One region of the Bacillus sp. WC2503 genome, then DNA from elsewhere that is predicted to be linked to it. Evidence: riboswitches for the same ligand, from Rfam matches in the RefSeq annotation. Region 1 holds a riboswitch; each other region holds the start of a gene.

The links. A riboswitch is a leader RNA that binds a small molecule or an ion and turns the genes downstream of it on or off. The one in region 1 is predicted to bind thiamine pyrophosphate.
Region 2: linked by a shared signal. The riboswitch ahead of ACUN26_RS26205 (MTH1187 family thiamine-binding protein) and the one ahead of thiC (phosphomethylpyrimidine synthase ThiC) in region 1 are both predicted to bind thiamine pyrophosphate.
Region 3: linked by a shared signal. The riboswitch ahead of thiM (hydroxyethylthiazole kinase) and the one ahead of thiC (phosphomethylpyrimidine synthase ThiC) in region 1 are both predicted to bind thiamine pyrophosphate.

What each region holds. Positions count from the first base shown of each region.
Region 1 covers NZ_JBQYMD010000001.1:4,356,635-4,364,210, forward strand. The annotation lists gene ACUN26_RS22575 (arsenic transporter) at 1-921, shown strand, start outside; gene thiC (phosphomethylpyrimidine synthase ThiC) at 1,025-2,785, opposite strand; TPP riboswitch at 2,899-3,014, opposite strand; gene lldP (L-lactate permease) at 3,086-4,744, opposite strand; gene ACUN26_RS22590 (DUF4870 domain-containing protein) at 5,041-5,358, shown strand; gene ACUN26_RS22595 (metal-binding protein) at 5,473-5,964, opposite strand; gene ACUN26_RS22600 (YkvA family protein) at 6,015-6,380, opposite strand; gene ACUN26_RS22605 (LTA synthase family protein) at 6,929-7,576, shown strand, end outside.
Region 2 covers NZ_JBQYMD010000001.1:5,085,502-5,093,077, forward strand. The annotation lists gene ACUN26_RS26200 (non-ribosomal peptide synthetase family protein) at 1-2,745, shown strand, start outside; TPP riboswitch at 2,798-2,899, shown strand; gene ACUN26_RS26205 (MTH1187 family thiamine-binding protein) at 3,001-3,321, shown strand; gene ACUN26_RS26210 (ABC transporter permease) at 3,293-4,066, shown strand; gene ACUN26_RS26215 (ABC transporter substrate-binding protein) at 4,063-5,061, shown strand; gene ACUN26_RS26220 (ABC transporter ATP-binding protein) at 5,058-5,807, shown strand; gene ACUN26_RS26225 (glycosyl hydrolase family 18 protein) at 6,371-7,576, opposite strand, start outside.
Region 3 covers NZ_JBQYMD010000001.1:5,071,895-5,079,470, reverse strand. The annotation lists gene thiE (thiamine phosphate synthase) at 1-540, opposite strand, end outside; gene thiM (hydroxyethylthiazole kinase) at 554-1,363, opposite strand; TPP riboswitch at 1,436-1,545, opposite strand; partial or broken gene ACUN26_RS26170 (toprim domain-containing protein) at 1,736-2,056, shown strand; gene ACUN26_RS26165 (AAA family ATPase) at 2,533-4,941, shown strand; gene ACUN26_RS26160 (hypothetical protein) at 5,282-5,950, opposite strand; gene ACUN26_RS26155 (TnsA endonuclease N-terminal domain-containing protein) at 6,384-7,576, opposite strand, start outside.

The sequences.
Region 1 (7,576 bases):
GGTGCTTTAATCGCCACTGCTTCTAGTGCACCAATCGGTGTAAGTAATATCGTAAACTTAATCGCATTAAATATCGTTAATATGACTCTTTATATGCATACTGCTATGATGTTTGTACCTGCAACATTAGGATTATTGTTTATGTCATGGCTCATGTACACTGTTTTAAAGAAAAAATTACCAGAGAAATTACCGGTTTCTTCATATGATATTGAAGAAATTTTCTTCACGAAAAACTTCCATCCGTTAAAAGGAAACAATTCTGTTGATACGAAACAAAAACGTACAAAATTCATGTTAAAAGTATTAGGTTTTGTCTTCCTTATGCGCTGTCTTCTGTTCGTTGCATCCTTCTTATCTATCCCAATCGAAATCGTTGCAGTGCTAGGTTCCCTCGTTCTTCTTATCTGGAGATGGTACTACTTACGAACAAACCCTGTCGATATTTTAAAAAAGACACCGTGGCACATTTTAATCTTCGCCTTCTCTATGTACGTCATTATTTACGGGCTTCACAACGCAGGATTAACAGCCGCACTTGTGCAATGGCTCGAGCCACTTGTAAGTCAGCATTTACTCTATGCTAGCTTTGCAATGGGCGGACTTGTATCCATCCTCTCTAACGTCTTCAATAACCACCCTGCCCTTATGATTGGTACAATCACATTAACAGAAATGGGGCTAGATCCAGTCACATTAAAAACAATCTACCTCGCAAACATTATTGGTAGTGACATCGGTTCACTATTATTACCAATCGGTACACTAGCTTCCCTCATCTGGATGTATATTCTGAAACAAAACAAAATTAAAGTAAAATGGAAAGATTATTTAAGCGTATCTCTCATCGTTATTCCTCTCACAACAGTCGTCACATTATTCCTCTTATACTACTGGGTACACCTCTTCTTTGCCTTATAAAGAAAACAGAAGCCCCCTTTGCTACCGTCTTAGCAAAGGGGGCTTTTTCTATAATTAAGTTAGGTACTACAGTGTGATCAATCAAGTAAAGAGGTGTAACGTGTTATTGGTATAAATGACTACCAGTATCTTTAAATTCTTTCGCCTTCTCTTTCATTCCTTTTTCAATTGCTTCTGTCGTTTCTAAGTCATTTTCTTTCGCATATTCACGAATATCATGTGAAATTCTCATACTACAAAACTTCGGTCCACACATTGAACAAAAATGAGCTGTTTTCGCTCCTTCTGCTGGTAACGTTTCATCGTGATACTCCATCGCACGTTCAGGATCTAAAGACAAATTAAATTGATCGCGCCAACGAAATTCGAAACGTGCTTTTGAAAGTGCGTCATCACGCTGATGAGCCGTTTTATGCCCTTTCGCAAGATCAGCCGCATGTGCTGCAATTTTATACGTAATAACCCCTTCTCGAACATCATCTTTATTTGGTAAACCTAAATGTTCTTTCGGCGTTACATAACAAAGCATCGCCGTTCCAAACCAGCCGATCATTGCTGCTCCAATTGCGGATGTAATATGGTCATATCCTGGTGCAATATCTGTCGTTAGCGGCCCAAGTGTATAAAATGGCGCGCCCTGACAAATATCAAGTTCTTTCTCCATATTTTCTTTAATTAAGTGCATCGGTACATGTCCAGGTCCTTCAATCATAACTTGCACATCATGTTTCCAAGCGATTTTCGTCAATTCACCAAGCGTTTCAAGCTCCGAGAACTGCGCTTCGTCATTTGCATCTGCAATCGAACCTGGACGTAATCCATCTCCAAGCGAGAATGAAACATCGTACTGCTTCATAATTTCACAAATCTCTTCAAAATGAGTATATAGGAAGTTTTCTTTATGATGGAATAAACACCACTGCGCCATAATCGAACCACCGCGTGAAACGATACCTGTCGTACGTTTTGCAGTAATTGGAATGTAACGAAGTAATACACCAGCGTGAATCGTAAAGTAATCAACGCCTTGCTCCGCTTGCTCAATTAACGTATCACGGTACACTTCCCACGTTAAATCTTCTGCAATTCCGTTTACTTTCTCAAGCGCTTGATAAATGGGCACAGTTCCAACCGGTACAGGAGCATTACGAATAATCCATTCGCGCGTCGTATGAATATTTTTACCTGTAGATAAATCCATAATCGTATCTGCACCCCAGCGCGTTGCCCATGTCATCTTCTCTACTTCTTCTGCAATAGAAGAAGATACAGCAGAGTTTCCGATATTTGCATTTACCTTCACATGAAAGTTACGTCCGATAATCATCGGTTCTGCTTCCGGATGGTTAATATTCGCTGGTAAAATCGCACGACCTTCTGCAATTTCCTTACGAACAAACTCAGGCTCCACTCCTTCACGAATCGCAACATACTCCATCTCAGACGTAATAATGCCATTACGCGCATAGTGCATTTGCGTAACATTTGCACCTTCCTTCGCTCTAAGCGGCTTACGATCCATTTGCGGGAAAACAGGTGTATGTTTCGAAGCCACTTTCACACCGTCATCCTCTGGTTTTACTTCACGCCCTTCGTATGCCTCTACATCCCCGCGCTCCATGACCCAAGAATGACGCGGCGTTGGAATCCCCTTTTCCAGCTCCACTTTATAGGCCGGATCCGTATAAGGACCACTCGTATCATACACACGGATGGGCGGATTTTGGACACCATTCGTATCGCTTTGTGCAATCTCACGCATCGGTACTTTCATACCTTCCCGTGGTCCATCTACATACACTTTCTTACTTCCTGGTAAACTCGATTTCAATTCAATTTGTTCAGCTGAAACAGATTGTTTCATAACCTTTGTTGCCCCCCTGTACGTGACAAGGACGAGATATGGCCAGCGTATGCCAAAACAAAAAGAGCCAGGTCCATAAAAAAATAAGGACCTGGCTCATAAAAGACATCATTATGTAAAGCCGCTAACTTCCCTACGCTGGTACGAGCCAGATCAGGTCCAAAGGGTTAAGAAGTTCACGCGCTTCTCTCTCAGCCTACGCATACGTTAGGCACCCCTAGTTTATCACTGATTTAATTTTCAATACTTTCTCATCATACACGATAATCTGAAAAATGAAAAGTTTATTTCTTTTATTGTTTATGGAATCATCCACGTTAAATAATATGCCTGTACATACGTCATAATACCAACGATAATAACGAAGAACAAACTATGCTTCACTGTAAAACGGAACAAATCCGACTCTTTTCCGGCAAGTCCAACTGCAGCACAAGCAATTGCAATCGATTGCGGAGAAATCATCTTACCTGTTACACCACCTGTTGTATTTGCCGCAACGAGAAGTACTTCAGATACGCCAACTTGCTGCGCCGTAATTGCTTGTAAATTCGAGAACAGTGCGTTCGCAGACGTATCGGATCCTGTTAAGAATACACCAATCCAACCTAGGAATGGTGAGAAGAAAGGGAATAGTCCGCCAGTTCCTGCTAGCGCTAGCGCTAATGTAGAAGATAGACCAGAATAGTTTGCGATAAATGCGAATCCTAATACGAATCCGATAGATAGAATTGGCATCTTAAGTTCGTTTAACGTTTCTTTAAATGTCGCTACTGCATCTTTTGCACTCATTTTCAAAATAAAGATAGAAATAATACAAGCAATTAAAATTGCCGTTCCAGTCGCTGATAAAACATCTAATTTCAAAATTGCTTCATAAGGCGTTGGTTTATTTACTATCGGCTCTGCTTTCATTACTAAATTGTGTAAGCCTGGAACTTCAAACTTAAATACAAGACTTTCTAAAGCGCCTCCTGGAGCAAATAAAGATTTAAAGAAGCTTTGGCTCCAAACAACTACCATAACCGTTAAAATAATGAACGGAGACCATGCTTTCACTACTTTTCCTATTGTGAGTTTTGGCATAGATGTCGTCGTTGTTGCCGCTACTTCACTATTTGCTTGTTTAGATTGATAGATTTCTTTCGGCTGCCAAACTTTTAAGAACAGCGCTAAACTCACTAAACTTACAAGTGCTGACGTAATATCCGGAAGCTCCGGCCCTAGAAACGTTGCTGTAATAAACTGTGTAATTGCAAATGAACTACCTGCTACAAGTAACGCAGGCCACGTTTGTTTTACCCCTTTAAACCCATCCATTAAAAATACGATGAAGAACGGAACAAATAATGATAGAAACGGTAACTGATGTCCAGCCATTTGTCCGATTTTATGTGGATCAATACCCGTTACTTGTCCAGCAACTGTAATCGGAATTCCCATCGCTCCGAATGCTACCGGTGCAGTATTTGCGATTAAACAAAGACCAGCCGCATATAAAGGATTTAATCCGAGACCTGCTAGAAGCGCTGCCGTGATTGCTACTGGTGCACCGAATCCCGCAGCCCCTTCTAAAAATGCTCCGAATGAAAAACCAATTAAAATAACGAGTAAACGGTGATCATTTGTAATAGATAATACAGATGCACGAATGACATCGAATTGACCTGTTTTTACGGAAATTTTATACAAAAATACCGACATAATGATAATCCAAGCAATTGGCCATAGTCCGTATAAAAAACCGTATCCGGTTGCTGCCATCGCCATCGTAAACGGCATTTTATAAGCGAATAACGCTACTAAAATTGTAAGTACAACTGTAATAAACCCTGCCACATACCCCTTCATGCGGAAAACTGCTAAAGCTAAGAAAAAAAAGATGATTGGAATAAGTGCGACTGCTGCCGAAATCCAAATGTTACCGAACGGATCATAAACTTGTGTCCATGTGTTCATTGTTCTCTCCCCCTAAAGAATCCCCTTTTAAATAGAATAACCTCATCAATAGACTATCAGGTCATCATACCTTTAAGTCTAAAAATAAAAAACGTTCAAGAAAACGTTTTCATCTAATCCCATTTATACTTTATCACAGCGTTTTCCATAAAAAAAGATTTTTTTGAAAATTTTATTATTTAAAGAAAAAATCTTACAAAATCGTCACGTTCTTGTAATGTTCATCGATAGTAAGCTTGTAAAAATTACTGCATAATAATAGTATAACAACGGAAATTATTTATGAGGTGATATATATGAATGGAAACAAAATACTAGCTGCTTTATCATACTTTAGTGTACTATTTGCCCCTATCTTATTCCCAATCATCGTTTGGATTGTGGGGGATGCTGAAACAAAGCCACATGCAAAACGTGCTCTATGGACACATATCATTCCAAGTATCGCTACATTTATCGGCGTAGCCATTTTAGGAATTATGGGTATCGGATCGGACCAACCAGATGTAACACTTGGAATTGGAGCAATGATTGTCTTAGCTATTTGCGGAATCATCAGCTTATACTACTTCATCTGGAACATTGTAAAAGGAATTAAAGTGCTGAAAGCTTAATTTTAAACAAACGTTTGTTTAAAAAAAGGACACTTGCAATTTGCAAGTGTCCTTTTCCCGATTAGTGTGAGCTAATAATTAGCGGGGGGTGCCCCTACCGATTACAGTTTCACTTTATCTTCTTCGTTTCTTCTTTTTTCTCATCATTTTCTTTCGGCGCGTATTCGTTTTATCCGCTATAATGTGAAGCGTGCTCGCCACAACAATTCCCATTAGGAACGTTTTAATTTCCACCTCATGTTTTTTCGCAATTTCTATTAAGTTCCCGTCCAGTGCTATTACATTTAATAGAAATAAAAACGGAGAAAATACGATTAACATGTACGCAATACGAATTACATCACCAAGTATAATCGTATGTGTAAGAAAGGAACGATGTGGCATTACTTTCTTATACGGATACCAAAATATACGCAGGAATCCCCATTTATTATACGCATTACTGTACGTATCTAAATCAGGTGTTAAAAATGAAGTACCTACTAAAAAGCCAATTGCAAAAGTTAATAAAAAATCAAAATTTGTTAATCCATACGAAAAGAGCAGAAACAAAACAACCGGAAGGGATATTAAGTTTATTTTCGTATGCGTTTTTCCTGATGGCATAATGCACTTCCTCGCTTACGTTCGCCCTGTCACTCTATGACAGTTCTCACCTATTGATCTAATTTCTGATCGATAAATGATGTGTCTATATCCGAACCAAACCATTCTGCCAACTTCACTCGTGCCTTATCTTTCACATCTTCATTGACATATAATGACGCCTGTATTAGTGCCGCCGTTAATGCCCCTAAATCGTCCGTATAACCAACTCCAGCAATGAAATCTGGGATGGCATCAATCGGTGCAATAAAATAAGCAAGTGCTCCAATTACAATAATTTTCACCCGCTTTGGAACATCAGGTCTTTGCAAAACGTAAAACAGTAATAAACTGGCATAAATGACCGACTGTCCGGCTTGCTTTGCAACATGTTTTACTTTTTTCCAAAACGCTTCAACTGAAAATTTTTGTTTCATGTAAAAGCCCCCCTATTTTTCAAAAGAAATAAGCTACAATATATTACCAGTAAAAGTTTATCAAAATTACACATAATCTATCAATGAATTTTTATTTTAACAAACAAACCTAAAAAGAACAAGTGTTCGTTAATTTTCATACCCTTTCCTTCATATAATAGTTTTCTAGACAAACCATTACATATTTCCATTTCTTATTTCTCAACCATGAAAATTTTCACTTTCACTTAACATTCTTCTCTATCTTTGTTATATTTTCTAGTTGACGGACATATAAACGAATGATAAAGTTTTCTCTGGTAGTGACAAAACACATACAAAAAATGTAAAATGTTATAGTGTTTCTCAGAAATGAATTTTGTTGTATAATACAGAAATGACGTTATACTTATGAGCAGCAAAAGAAACCAAAAAAGGGTATGCATAGTTAAAGTCGTATATGGGTGAATATAGAAGCTCTAATTATGGCAAAAGAAACTATGTATTTTTTATTTTAGCATTTTTCGCTCCAAAATCGACCAAGCCTGATAGAGAAAGGGTGGAAATGAATGAAAGAAACCTTGAAATCACAATTTCAAAATGTGCGTTTCACTTTATTCGTAGCTTTAGCCGTATGGCTGAAAACCTACATTATTACACGCACAAGCTTTGATTTAAAACTTGAATCTTTCATGCAAGAATTCATTTTATTCATTAGTCCATTAGCAGCATCATTACTGTTTGTGGGACTTGCATTATTTGCAAAAGGAAAAAAACGTAACTATATAGCACTTGGAATTAATTTTGTTTTAACGTTCATTCTTGTTGGTAACGTAATGTTCTACGGATTCTACAATGACTTCGTTACTTTACCAGTACTAGGGCAAACTTCTAACTTTGGAAGCTTAGGTTCTAGTGTGAAAGAATTATTTAACTACAAAATTATCCTTGCATTTGCGGATATTATCGTATTCTTCATCTTATTGAAGAAGAAGAAAAACTTTGCACCGACAGAGCGTGTAGCACGTCCGATGCGTTCTCTATACTTCGTGTCAACAGTTGCTATTTTCTTCGTAAACCTAGGGTTTGCAGAAGCTGAACGTCCAGAACTATTAACACGTTCATTCGACCGCGTTATGCTTGTTAAAAACTTAGGATTATATGTACACCAAGCATACGATCTTGGCTTACAAGCGAAGTCAAGTTCACAAAAGGCA
Region 2 (7,576 bases), 730 kb from region 1:
ACAGTAGTAAGTATGGTAGCTATATTAAAAGCTGGTGCAGCGTATGTTCCGATTGATCCAGATTATCCGGAAAGTAGAATACAGTACATTATTCAAGATAGCCAAGCGAAAGTTATATTGATGAAAGAGACGCCTATAACATGTGATGGGGTTCAAACAGTTTCAATGTATGATAGTGAAACTTATGAAGATATAGATGTAAAGTTGTCTATTCATTGTGATGATGTAGCTTATATGATTTATACATCTGGTTCAACAGGGAATCCAAAGGGAACGATGTTAGCACATAGAGGCGTTGTTAATCTGTACACTTGGATGCAAAAGCAATATGAATTGACAGAAGAGGATGTATTTGCCCAATTTCCTTCCTTTAGTTTCGATGCTTCTGTATGGGAGTCATTTGCTTCTTTATTCTGCGGAGGAAACTTGTATGTATTATTAGAGGAAGAGCGATTGTCTGTAGAAGCATTTGCAAATGCAATCTATAAAGTGAAAGCAACTTCGATCTTGGCATTAGCGACAATTTTTGTTCGACAAGTAGCAACTTATTTAGCAGAAGAAGATATATATAAGCTAGCTTCCCTGAAAAGAATTGCGATTGGCGGTGAAATGTTGCCTGTAGAGGTTATTAAATTGTGGAGAGAAAGAATAAGTACAAATGTTGAAATTCATAATGTATACGGACCGACAGAATGTACTGTAGTGACGACAACCTATAAAATACCTAATCAGTTAAATGAGGATGTTGCGAGTATTCCCATTGGTAAACCATGTGCTAATTATCAAGTTATGATTTTGGATGAGAATATGAATCTTTGTCCAATTGGTGTACCTGGTGAATTATATATAGATTCAGTAGGATTAGCAAAAGGGTATTTTAATAAGCCTAATAAAACAATTGAAGCTTTTATTCCGAACCCCTTTAATCCTATAGTTAATATATATAAAACAGGTGATATCGTTAAGTTGCTAGAGGATGGAAATATAGAGTTTTTACATCGGAAAGATGATCAAGTAAAAATTAGAGGACATCGTATTGAACTAGGAGAAATCCAAAGTAAAATTTCTCAAAATCATAATATAAAAGAAAATGCTGTTTTTGCTAAGAAGAGCAAGGAAGGTAGCCAATATTTAATCGCATTCTATACAACTTTGAACAAAAAGGAAATACCAGAATTAGTTTATCAGTTACAAGAGCAGTTACCGGATTATATGGTACCATCTAAATTAATTTATATTAATGAACTACTACTTACACCAAATAAAAAGGTTGATGTTAAAAAGTTAGCTCAATTAGAAGAAAAGTACGAGCCGGTTCGTCTACAGGAATATGTCGCGCCTTCTATTAAAGCGGAGAAACAGATAGCGAAAGCTTGGGCAGAGGTATTAGGAATTTCAAAAATTGGAGTGCATGATGATTTCTTTACAATTGGTGGACATTCGTTGAAAGTATTGAGAGTCTTAACATTGTTAAAAGAAGATTTTTCACATTTAACAATTCAAGATTTCTTTAAAGAAAGAACGATATATGGATTAGCTAGAATTGAGAGAGAAGTAAAAGTAGAGACAGAAGAAGTATTTCGTGAATATAAGGTGATTCACGAACCGAATACTATTACTTATTCGAATGTTTTAGAAGACACTAACATCTCAAATGTCTTTTTAACTGGAGCTACTGGTTATTTGGGGTCGCACATATTATATGAATTATTGAGAGATACATCTGCTACCATTTATTGTTTAGTAAGACCGACAAAAGATGTGCAACAAAGAATTATCGATACATTAACAAGCTACTTTAATGATATATGTGAAGAGTGGTTACAGCGTATACAGGCTGTACCTGGTGATTTGGGAGAAGAGTATCTTGGGATGAGCGAAGAGGAATTTATTTTAATTAGTTCTAAGGTCGATACGGTAATTCATTGCGGTGCAGATGTAAGACATTTTGGAGATGTAAAACAATTTAAAAATGTGAACGTCCAAGGCACGAGCCGTATGCTAGCGTTAGCCGAGAATGGTGCTACATTCCACTTTATCTCTACAATTGGTATTCCGATAGAATTAGCGGTAGAGCAATGGGATACATATATGGAAACAGGTGATTTCAATTATAATGTAGAGTTAGAGAATGTGTATTCCGATAGTAAACTACAGGCGGAAAATCTTGTTCGTGAAGCTTTGAAGAGCGGTATACGAGGGAACATTTATCGTGCAGGTAACCTAGCATGTCATTCAGAAACGGGTTCGTTCCAACAAAACATTGAAGGAAATGCATTTTATCGTCTTATTAAAACGATGCTTCTAATTGGAAAGGCACCAAATGTGAAGTGGAAAGTTGATTTTACACCAATTGACTTTGCCAGTAAGTCGATTGTATCGTATTTACAAGATCCAAAAATTGTAGGAGAGACGTTACATATTTGTCATCCACATCAAGTTGAATTTGAACATTTTATAAAGCTAATTGAGGGATGTGGATACAATCTTGAAATGGTTCCACTTTCGGAATATGTAAATATCGGGCTTGAATTAGCAAAAGGAAATGAAGAAATAGCAGAGTTAATTGCTTCTCAAGTTGCAGGAGATGGAGCACAGCAATCTGAAATTGTCATGGGTACTCGTAGAACAAATGAATGGATTAAGAAAAAAGAGCTGATAGTGCCAGCGATTAATAAAGAATTTATTCAGCTGTTATTAGCTCATGGTGAAAAAGTTGGATATTTTCCAAAAGTAATGAAATGATTATGTACGCTTTTGTTTGTTCAATAAAATAAATCATGCTACAATGAGAACGAATTAAGAACCGGGGAGCCAATTGGCTGAGAGGATGTAAGTATACATCGACCCTCAACCTGATCTGGATAATGCCAGCGTAGGGAGTTACTTTAAAGTGATGTAGCATAAGTTATTATAGAATAACTTGTATACAAGGCTTTCCTACATGGTAGGAAAGCCTTTTCTTTTTTTGGAAACATATTTTATAAGGGGGATTTTATTATGTCACAACAAGTTACAATGTCATTTTCAGTAGTACCGCAAGCAAAAACAAAAGATGTATATTCTGTTGTTGATAGAGCAATTGAAGTTATACAACAATCGGGAGTTCGTTATGAAGTAGGAGCAATGGAAACAACGTTGGAAGGAGAATTAGATGTACTTCTTGATGTCGTGAAACGTGCGCAGCAAGCTTGCGTCGATGCTGGAGCTGAAGAAGTGATTACTTCTATTAAAATCCATTATCGTCCAAGCACTGGTGTAACGATAGATGAAAAGGTTTGGAAGTACCGTGATGAATATGCAAAACCAGAAGCAATCTAAACTTATTACAACAATTTGGCTTATCCTTCTCATTGCGATATGGGAAGGATCTGTTTCATTATTTAAAATCGAACCGTGGATTTTACCAAAGCCTTCTGCCATTGTTCAAGAATTAATTGGAATGAAGGATTTACTATTACCAAATACGATGCAAACACTGCAGGAAGTTATAATCGGACTATTTTTTGCGATTTTACTTGGGACGAGTATTGCAATTATTATGGACGTGATACCTTTATTTCGTATTTTAATAAATCCGTTGCTCGTTATTTCGCAAACAATTCCAATCGTTGTACTTGCACCGTTATTTATTATTTGGTTTGGATATGGGATGTTGCCGAAAGTAATGGTCGTCATACTCGTTTGTTTCTTCCCAATTGCGCTTAGTATTTTAGAAGGTTTTCAAACTGTAGATAAAAATATGTTGAAATTGTTGCAAACAATGAAAGCAACGAAATGGCAAGTTTACCAGAAAGTAAAGTTTCCGGCAGTGCTCCCATACTTTTTCTCGGGTTTAAAAATTGCAGTTACATATAGCGTGATGGGGGCAATTATCGGAGAATGGCTCGGTGCAAGTGAAGGGTTAGGGGTTATGCTTACGAGAGCTACAAAATCCTTTTTAACTGCTCGAGTATTTGGTGTTGCAGCAATTATCGTCATGGTGACATTATGCCTGTATTTTATCGTGGAGTTTATGGCAAGAATAACAGCACCATGGATATATAGAAAGGACGGCAGAAAATGAAAAAAGGTTTAAAAATTATGTTAGCTGCTTTATTAGCAGTAAGTGTGGCTGGGTGTAATCCGGCGAAGAAAGAAGAAAGTGCAAGTAAAGATAAAAAAGTAAAAGTTGTTTTAGATTGGTTTCCAAATACGAATCATACTGGCTTATATGTAGCGAAAACGAAAGACTATTACAAAAAACAAGGGCTTGATGTAGAAATTATCCAGCCTGGTGATAATGTCACAGCAGAGCAGATGATTGCTTCTGGGAAAGCAGATTTTGCGATAAGCGCACAGGAAAATGTAACATTAGCTCGTGTTGAAGGAATCCCAGTTGTTTCTGTTGGTGCAATTATTCAGCATAATACCTCTGCTTTTGCATCACTAAAAAAAGATAATATGACGTCACCGAAAGACTTTGAAGGTAAACGTTATGGTGGCTGGGGAGGACCAGCAGAAGAAGCAACGTTAAAAACAATTATGGAGAAACATCAAGCTGATTTTAATAAAGTCGAAAAAATTATCTTAGGACAAACAGACTTCTTCAAATCAATCGGTCGTGATGCGGACTTTGAATGGATTTATTATGGATGGGATGGCATTGAAGCGAAGCGTCAAGGAAAAGAGTTAAATACGATTATGGTGAAAGACTTAGATCCAGCGCTTGATTTCTATAGTCCTGTTATTATTACGAGTGAAAAACATACGAAGCAAGATAAAGACTTCGTGAAAAAGTTTATGACTGCAACGACAGAAGGTTATAATTTTGCAATTAAAGAGCCGAAAGAAGCTGCTGATATTTTAATTAAAGCTGTTCCAGATGTGAATAAGGAATTAGTACAAGAAAGTCAAAAGTGGTTAAGTACGAAGTATCAAGATGATGCAAAAGCGTGGGGAGTACAGAAGGAAGAAGTTTGGACGAATTACATGAATTTCTTATACGACAACAAAGTTATTAAAAAGAAAATTGATGTAAAAGATGCTTTTACAAATGAATTCCTTCCAAGTGAAAAATGAGCGGATTACAAATAAAAGATATTGTGAAATCTTTCGATGGAAAGAATGTATTAGCAAATATTAGTGCCTCTATACAGGAGGGAGAGTTTGTCTCTTTTGTCGGTCCAAGTGGTTGTGGGAAAAGCACATTGTTAAATATGATTGCGAGTGTTGAAGAGCCAACGAGTGGAGAGGTATTTTATAATGAGGAACATGTGAGAAAACAAGATGTTGTAAGCTATATGCCACAACAAGATTTATTATTACCGTGGCGATCGGCTTTACAAAATATTGTTCTTCCATTAGAAATTGAGGGGAAATCTAAAAAACAAAGGTTAACAGAAGGAATGGAAGCATTAAAGCAGTTTGAGTTAGATGAATATGCGGATCATTATCCTGATGCATTATCTGGTGGTATGCGCCAAAGAATTAGCTTTCTTCGTACATACTTATGTGAGAAGCCAATTATGCTACTTGATGAGCCTTTTGGAAAATTAGATGCATTTACAAAAATGGAAGTACACAGTTGGCTTTTAAATTCTTGGCATCAAGAAAAGCAAACAATTGTTATGGTTACACACGACTTAGATGAAGCAATTTTACTTTCTGATCGCGTATTTATTTTATCTCAAAGACCAGCATCAATAGTTGGTGAAGTGCAAGTGAAATTACCTCGTCCTCGAACGATGGATATGTTAACATCATTGGAGTTAAAGAAGGATAAGGAAGAAATTTTAAGTGTATTAGCTCCTTATATGAAAAAATAGAAAAAGTCTTTTAACAGTTTTAATCGTTTCACATGAGCTTCTTTCTATGAAACGTGGATAACGAAAGTATGGAATATCGAAGAATGGAACGTTTAAAAATAATCACAAAGAAAAGGCCGTAGCTTATATAAGCTACGGCCTTTTCTTTGTGATTAACATGATTTTCGAGAACTCTTACATGAGAATTGTATGAAGAAGCACTCTTATGGTGCGCTTATAAGCGTGCTTTTTCTGCGATTATGTTTATATTTATAATAATATTAGACGCCTTTCCCTAATAGGCAACTATCTTTTTGTATATATAGATAGCTTGAAATGGAATGAAAATTATTCCTATATATAAAGAATAAGGTGATTAGTATGGGAAGACAATAGAAATTAAAGGAAATTCATGTAAAATTCAGATGAACTTCACGCAAACTTCATATTGAAAACTAAATATAATTATAATAGGTTATTGTAATTTTGATTTGTGATTTTTCGCAAAATTAAAAGTTTGAATTTAGGAAAGATTATTCAAACCTAAATTCAAACTTTAATGAAACAATTAAAGAATGTTACGTCTAGTTTTCGCTAATAACGGCATTTAAAAGTTCGGCAGGGTTACCTGTTCCTGCACCTCCTATTGTAATGAATCCACCAGGAGGAATTTCACCGTTCCATCCGGCATTTGTAATTACATAATGATTGTTTGTTTTACTACTAATTTTAGAATCCCAAACTTGTGTTAAATTGCCGTTATAATCAAATTCTAACTTCCAGTTTTTAATAGGGCTTGTGCCGTTATTTTTAATTACAATTGAGAAGTTATAGCCACTTCCCCAATTTGAAGTAACTGAAAATGTAGCCTTACCATTACCATCAGGAGGTGTTGTGTTAGCATCATCAGTTTTTACAATAATAGAATTAGGTTGTGATTTATTCCCGGTAGCGTCCTTTGCTAGTATTGAAAAAGTGTATTCCGTATTAGGTTTCAAATTTTTAATTGTAATGCTATTTGATGTTGTACTCCATTTTTCTTCCCCAGCAGTAACTTCATACTCAGTAACTCCTACATTATCAGTAGATGCAGTCCAGCTTAATTGGACTGAGCTTGAGGTTTTATTAGTAACCACAATGTTTTTTACGTTCGTTGGTGATTCAGTATCTTTTTGACTGATAGGTCCACCAAGTAATTCGGTTACTAACGTATCAAGCAATTTTGGACCACTACAGCTATATTTTGGACTTGTGCGACAGTCACCACTAAGTTCCCAAAACATTGCCCCACTTAAACCTTTCGTTTTTATATAATCTGTTTTATATTTCATAGATTCATTGTCATCGTAGCTAATAAATGTGCCTGTAGTAGCATTGTATAAATAAGGTACTTTAGCTGTATCATTCCAATAGCGTACAAAACCATTTTTGTTTACGTAATTCGCTGCTAAATCACCGTAATCATAAACACCCGTATCACCAGTAGAATAATCATCCCAAGTACCTTTAGATGCTAGTTTGCCATCACTACCTGGTTTACATGGTTGATATTGCCCATTATTATCTTTTCCACAACTTTTCCAACCACGTCCGTAAAATGGTACGCCTAATACGAGTTTATCAGCTGGTACACCTTCATTTTTATAAACGTCAATAGCTCCATCTACGTAAAATTTCGTATCAGCTGCTGGATCATTCGGATCTTTATATAATGCGGCATTATGGTTAGAAGTTGCTTCCCAACCGCCGTGGAAATCATATGTCATAATATTAATCCAATCGAGTATTTG
Region 3 (7,576 bases), 720 kb from region 1:
ATTTTCAATTGTAATCCCACCGATACCAACAATCGGCACTGTAATTCCTTGTTCTCTAAAATGAGCTAAACCTTTCGTTCCTTGAACAGCTTTCGTATCTTTTTTCGTACTCGTTGGGAAAATAGGGCCAACTCCTAAATAATCAGCTCCGTTTTCAATCGCCCATTTTGCTTCTTCAATTGTATGTGTAGATACACCGATAATTTTATCTCCCATCTTTTCACGAACAGATGCAATCCCTTCATCATCTTGTCCTACATGAACACCATCTGCATCTAATTCAACGGCCAATTCTACATCATCATTTACAATGAAAGGAACACCATATTCCTTGCAAAGCGCCTGCAATTTCTTTGCAAAACGCACTCTATCCTCTCCAGTTAAAGTCCCTTCTCCCTTTTCACGAAATTGAAAAAGTGTCACTCCACCGTCTAACGCTTCTTTCAATATAGCTAACGGATCCTTCATGCAATTATTGCTTCCCATAATAAAATACACTTGTAATAGGTTAGACATTTTCTTGGTTTCAATGCGCATCATGTGTTTCATCCCCTTACTCTAACTCCTCAATCTTCCCATACTTCTCAACATCACCGGAAGTTGTATTCGCTAATTGATTTAAAAATTCAATTTGGAAACTACCAGGCCCTTTTTCTACCGTCTTAGCAGCTGCTAGTTCCGCAGCTACACCATAAAATGTTACTGCTGCTACTGCTGCCTTTACATAATCTTTTTCTACCGCAATAAATGCTCCTATTACAGAAGTTAGTAAACAACCCGTTCCAGTAACCTTTGTTAAAATAGAGTGACCGTTTCGAATAAGAATCGTTCGCTCTCCATCTGTAACGACATCTTCTTTTCCAGTAATGACCGCAACTGTATTCAATTCCTCTGCTGTCTGTTTTGCAATATTTACAACATTGCCATTTCCAGTACCAGCATCTACCCCTTTAATTTCCCATCTCTCATTAATAACGTTAGCTACTTCAGCTGCATTCCCACGAATTATCGCTAGATCTATTTCAGCTGGAATATGTCTCGCAACTTCTGTTCGATACGATGTTGCTCCTGCGCCAACAGGATCAAACAATACTGGTACATCATTCGTATTAGCCGACTTACCAGCAAGTAACATCGCTTCTACTTCCTCGGGACGAAGTGTTCCCATATTTAATACTAACGCTCCCGCAATGCTAGCCATTTCTGCTACTTCTTCTTTTGCATACGCCATTACAGGCGATGCCCCTAGTGCTAACAAACCGTTCGCTGTAAAGTTTGTTACAACAACATTTGTAATATTATGAACGAGCGGATTAGATTCCCTCACTAAATCCACTACTTTACTAATTTCTTTCATATTCATCCTTTTCATCTCCTAACTATAATGATGGGAGATACACAAAAAGGCACTTTGCGCGTATGCAAAGTGCCTGAACATGTGCTTTTACACTCTCCCTACGCTGGCATTATCCAACAGGTTCAAATGGTCAATGACGGATTAGTCATACTCTCAGTTTGCATCCACAAACTCCCATGTGTTTCTTATTCATCTACTTCAAAGTCTACTCTTATTCTAGTAAAATAACAAGTTCTTTACTTTTCCGTATAAAGTGAAACTTTAATCAGTGGGAGTTTTGTTCATTCCACTAAAACAGCTCAAACCTCGAGCGAAACTGAATCTCAAGAAAATGTATGCTATATTTAACTTATGGAAATTTGAAAGGATGTTTTTAATATGTCAAAAAGCGTTGTAATCGCTGAAAAACCTTCCGTTGCGCGAGATATTGCTCGTGTACTGAAGTGTGATAAAAAAGGAAACGGTTATCTTGAAGGTAGTAAATATATTGTAACTTGGGCTTTAGGTCATCTCGTTACATTAGCAGATCCAGAAAGCTATGATGTGAAATATAAAAAGTGGAATTTAGAAGACTTACCGATGCTACCGGAGCGTTTGAAATTAACGGTTATTAAACAAACTGGTAAACAGTTTAATGCTGTGAAAAGCCAGCTACTTAGAAAAGATGTAAATGAAATTATTGTCGCTACAGACGCTGGATTATCTCTATAAAACTTTCTTGTACATAAATCTTAAAACATGTTACACCTTTGATTTAACAACAATATCTAGAGTTTATTAAATTGCACATAAATAAAAAGTATACATAGTTCACTTTTTATTTAGAAATTACTATCTGTGATTTACAAAATAATATCCAAATATAAGTTGTGAGTTTAAAATAAATATCAGGTGGTTGTAAGAAAGACGCAAAATTTCGAATGAACTTGCTGCGTTTACAAAAAAAGATGTGATATGTTATCCCCTCAATCAAAGAATTCTAAATAAGTTTTAATCAGCCCTCTTATAAAATAGAAGTTCATTCAAAAAGAAGCAAATTTAATTTTATAATTTATATATTATGTTTCCAACTTTGCGGAATTAGTATAGTAATTTACTTTAATTGATAGATTTTATAATTATCGTGATTTAAAAATATAGTAATATATATTCATATCACATTATAGGAGGGATCTATGAAGATGAATTTTTCAGCTATTGAAATTAAAGGAGCTTGCTTTAAAGAAAATAGTGAATTTGCTTTTTTTGATAAAGTTAATCAAAAATCTTCAATTATCTATGGAAAAAATGGAAGTGGTAAATCCAGTTTATCTAAAGCTTTTTATGAGAAAAGAGTTACGTTAATGGACCCCTTACACAAGGGGAATTACGAAACTCTAATATTCAAGGAATTGGGTGAGGATAACGAAACTAGGAATGTAATTTCAGAAGAAACTCTTAAGGAAGTACCTATTTTTGTCTACAATGAAGACTTTATTTTGAATAATGTTCATTTTAAAGAAGAAGGCTTAGATACAATTGTTATGTTAGGCGCTCAACAAGATATCTCAGAAAAAATAACAAAAACAGAATTAGAAATATCAGAACGCCAAAAAGAATTATCTGATTTAAGAGATCGTGAAAGAGTTTATTTAGATAGAAGTTCTACAGATGCACCAGACTATTATTTAGGAAAAATTATAGAAAAACTTCGAAGAAAATGGGCTGAACGACAAAGAAAAATTCTTGGTAATAAAACAAACTCACCCGTAAGTGAGCAAGGTGTACATAGTTTAATGCACATTCAAGAACGTGAAGAGGATCTTGAATGTTTAGAAGAGAGATACACAACTAAATATAATATTTATGAAACTTCTAAACAAGCAAGTCTACTTCCAGTCCCTCAAAATATACATAATATTTCAAAGGACATTGAAATAATCAGGCGTCATTTATCGCTTGAAATCCCTATACCTGATTTAACAGAGCGTGAAAAGAAAATTTTAAATATTATTGAAGAAAATAATAATAACTTCTTAAACCAATCTACGGAAATTCTATCTTTAGAAGAAAAAACTCATTGTCCAGTATGCTATCAAGATTTAAGTAATGAATATAAACAATCAGTTTTAAAGTCACTGTCTCTGATATTAGAAACTGAAGATGCCAAACTCCATATAAGAGATTTGGAAAAACTTAATATAAATTACATTCAATTTGATTTTTCAGCTTATGATAATTTTGACAATAAAGATAAAATTTATAAACTTAAAGAACTGTATACAGAATATAATCGTCAAGTTGAATTAATTAATGACAGTATATCTGCAAAAAAAATAAATGTTTATATACCTATACATCTTGAATTTGAAATTTTAAAAGTACATAGATTAATTAATGAGACTTTAGATGAATTTAAACATCAAATTGAAGAATTTAATTTACAAATTTCAAAAATTGAGGCTATTAAGCAAGAATTAATTGAGATAAATCAACAGATAGCTTTAAAAGAAAATAAAGAAGACTATAATAATTATTTAGATAAAAGACAAAATTATAAAAAACTCTGCTTCAATATAAAACAAGGAACAAATGCATTAGAAAAAGTAGAGAGTTATTTAACTAGTTTGAAGGCACAAATAGCAAACACAGAAATTGCTTGTGATACAATAAATAAATTTTTAAGTTTCATTTTTTATGCTAAAGACAGATTAACACTACATGCAGATAATAATCGATACATCATAAAATCCCGTGGGGAGCAAATTCAATTAAAATCTCTATCTATTGGAGAAAGGAATGCAGTAGCTTTAAGCTATTATTTCTCACTAATGTTCCAAAATAAATCTGAAGAAGATAAATTTTCTTCTCCTTGTATATTAGTACTAGATGATCCAATTTCTAGTTTTGATTTTGAGAATAAGATAGGCATATATTCGTTTTTAAGATTTATCTTAAATCAAATTCACAGTGGTAACGCTGAAAGTAAGGCTATATTCTTCACCCATGATTTAGAAGTATTCTATAATGTAGAGAAAATCTACAACGACATCGGAATAAAAGGAAATAAAGAGATTTTAAAATCTAAATTAATGAACCATGCTTTAATTCCTTTTAAAGATGTTAGTAACGATTATAGCTTGTTTTTACAACAAATATATGAATATGCAAGTGGGGTAAATCAAGATACGTATGAAAATTCTATAGGAAATACTATGAGAAAAGTACTTGAAGCATTTGGAACCTTCAATTATAAAATGGGTATTGATAAGTTAACTACAGATTCTAGAATTCTAAATCAACTACCTAAAGAACCAAAATATCAGGAGCATTTTAGTAATAGTATGTATAGATTGGTGTTACATGGTGACAGTCATCTTGAGAACCGTGCACATATTTTTATGGATAAAGATTTTTACCCCTTCATTGATCGAGATGAAAAAGTAAGAACGGCAAAAGATATTCTTATCTTTCTAAAATTACTTAACCCAATCCATTTAGAGACGCATCTAAAGAAAAATAATGATATAGCCCCTGAAATCAAATTGAGTCAAATAAGTTCTTGGGAATCTGAACTTTTTGAAGACGGATTAGTTGTTTCATAAAAAGTAGAAGCCTTAATATAAAATTACTACAAAAACTTTATACTTTATATGTGCCCTAAAGCACACAAGTTAATATGTTGTAGCTTTAAAATAAAGTTTGATTAAAAGTGCCTCGTAAACCCATATTTACGATAAATAAGAAGAATCTATTTTGAAAAAAAGTTTGATCAAAATGGATTCTTCTTCAGCAGATTTAAGTTTGGTTTTTATAAAAAAGTTTGATCATTTTCTACCTATGATTTTCAACAATCGTGCCCGTTTGTTGAACAAGAAAAAGTAGTATTTCTGTTAATCGAAGGTTGTAATCACTTAATTTAATTCATTTAAGGCTCGTGGTGGTCTATATTTTTTTGTACCTTTTTATTAAAGGTAACTTAGCTTCTAATTCTTCGAAAAAATAGTTCTTATTTCCTTTTAGGAATAAATATCTGTGATTATAGGGTTCTTTTTCAAATAGGGAATACCAATCATTATCATTTCTTAATGGTTCCTTATCATACGTTATTGTGATTGATTGAAAATTGTGACCCATTTCTTTTACATTCCATATTCTAGCCATATCTTGTAAGGGAACAGGAATTTTCTCGCCAACCTTGAATTTTCCTTCGTTACCTTTAAGAAAAATATCTTTATATTTCACAATTAAGGGATTTATAAGGCAAGCTTTTCTTAAATCACCTTTCTTTTCGCTTCCCTTGATTGACATTACAATTTTCAGCTTACCATCTACTTCTACAGTATTGTCTAACTGTTGTTCTTTTCCATAATTAAACCCAAGAGTATGAGTTTTTGCTTTGTAACGTTTATTTAGAAAAGGAACTACCTCTTTTATATCCACTTGGCTGTTTATTCCACAATAGCAACACAGTAGTCTTAATATTATTAACTCGGTATTAAGCATTTCGTTATTTCGTTGTAACTCATATATCTGCTCACAAGTAATGTTTTCGTTAGTAAAAAAATGTTCATATTCTCCCCTAAAAATGATTGAAAAGTCTCGCTTATTCATTTCTAACTCTCCCTTTTCTACTAATGTTAAATAATTCTTCACCTTTTTTTATTTTTTAAGAAATATTCAACATGTGGTTTAATTTTTAAAGTAAATGTTTTAAGGGTAAAAAGAAAACCCTTTATTAATTAACAGGGTTTTATCAAACTTTATTTTAAATCAACAAATTTCAAAATAACACACAAAATTTTCACCTTCACAAGGTTAGTTGTAAGAATTCATCCTAATTAATGTTCAGTCTATAACTTAGTCGCATCCCCCTCTTTATTACTAATATATGGAAGGGAAAAGGACTCATTTTGAACAAAGATTGATCAAAATGAGTCCTTTTTATTAACTTATTAAGTTAGCTTTTATAAAATGGTTTGATCAAATTAATATGCATGTTCTTCAAGACATCCTATAAGAACTCCTGTAAAACACATAGTGAACTTTAAAAAATATTATTAGATTCTCCATTCATTACTTCGCTACCTTTAATAATTTTATATTCCATTCTACTTGCAGCCGCAGTTTCTCTAGCTGCACGTTCTTTAGCTAAAACTACAGGATCTTCAATTTTATTATCACCTTTAACTTCAACTATTACATAATCTCCATTAGTCTTTTCAACTAAAAAGTCGGGGTAATAATTTCTTACAATATTTGAGTCTGGATCAATATACTGAATATAAAAATCCGTCTGGCCATGAGTCAGCATACCAGTGAAATAGATTTTTTTTATATCTTGCAGATTGACAACATCTTCGAAAAATCTTTTCTCAGGTTTTGAATCAAAACAATACGTGTCTAAATGAAAGCTTTTTTCTTTAAAGGCTGTATATTCACTTTGTGATAACTCTGCAACTAGCTCTGGCTTTGCAGTTACCTGATAGTAACCCTCTCTTGGTTCCTTAACTAAATCGATTTGATATTCTTCTTTACTTTCGTAAGGTTTTAATTCATAAAGGAACTCAAAAAGTTTAGGAATAATATGATCATACAATACGTCATTATAATCACTTACTAATTCTACGAGTTGCTCGATACCAGGTAATGAATTCAATAAAAGATCTTCTATTTCAATACAGGATTTATTGAGGTATTTAGCAATTTCAGCCACTAATGTGTATTGACTAAATTGTCTTTTGTCTCTTTCATCTTTTAAATCTTCACTGATTTTCCGATTACCTTTTAACCCATCCTGACTAATTCGTTTTAATTGGTACTTTGTTAAATCAATTTTACCTAGTTCAAAATTAATTACACCTGTAATAGTTTTATCTCTTAATGAATGTAATTTTTGTGTCCTATTTAATGTAACTTTAACAGGAGGTGGAACTAATCTAATTTTATATTTTTCTTTATTAGTTTCTACTTTGTTTAAATCTTCGATATTTAAACGGAAATTTTTATTTAACTCATCATCTAAAATCTCTAAGTTCTCCTCTGATAAATAAACTTGTCCTGTTTCTTGCACTGGTCCAATTGCTCGTAAACATCTCATTGTAGCTTGTAGTACAAATACCTTTGATTTAGGTTTTCGATATAATGCTACACCGAATAATGAACGACAATTCCACCCCTCGCGTCCTTTATTTACTAATAGGATGAATTGCTTGTTAGATCCAGGCGAATCTAACTTAT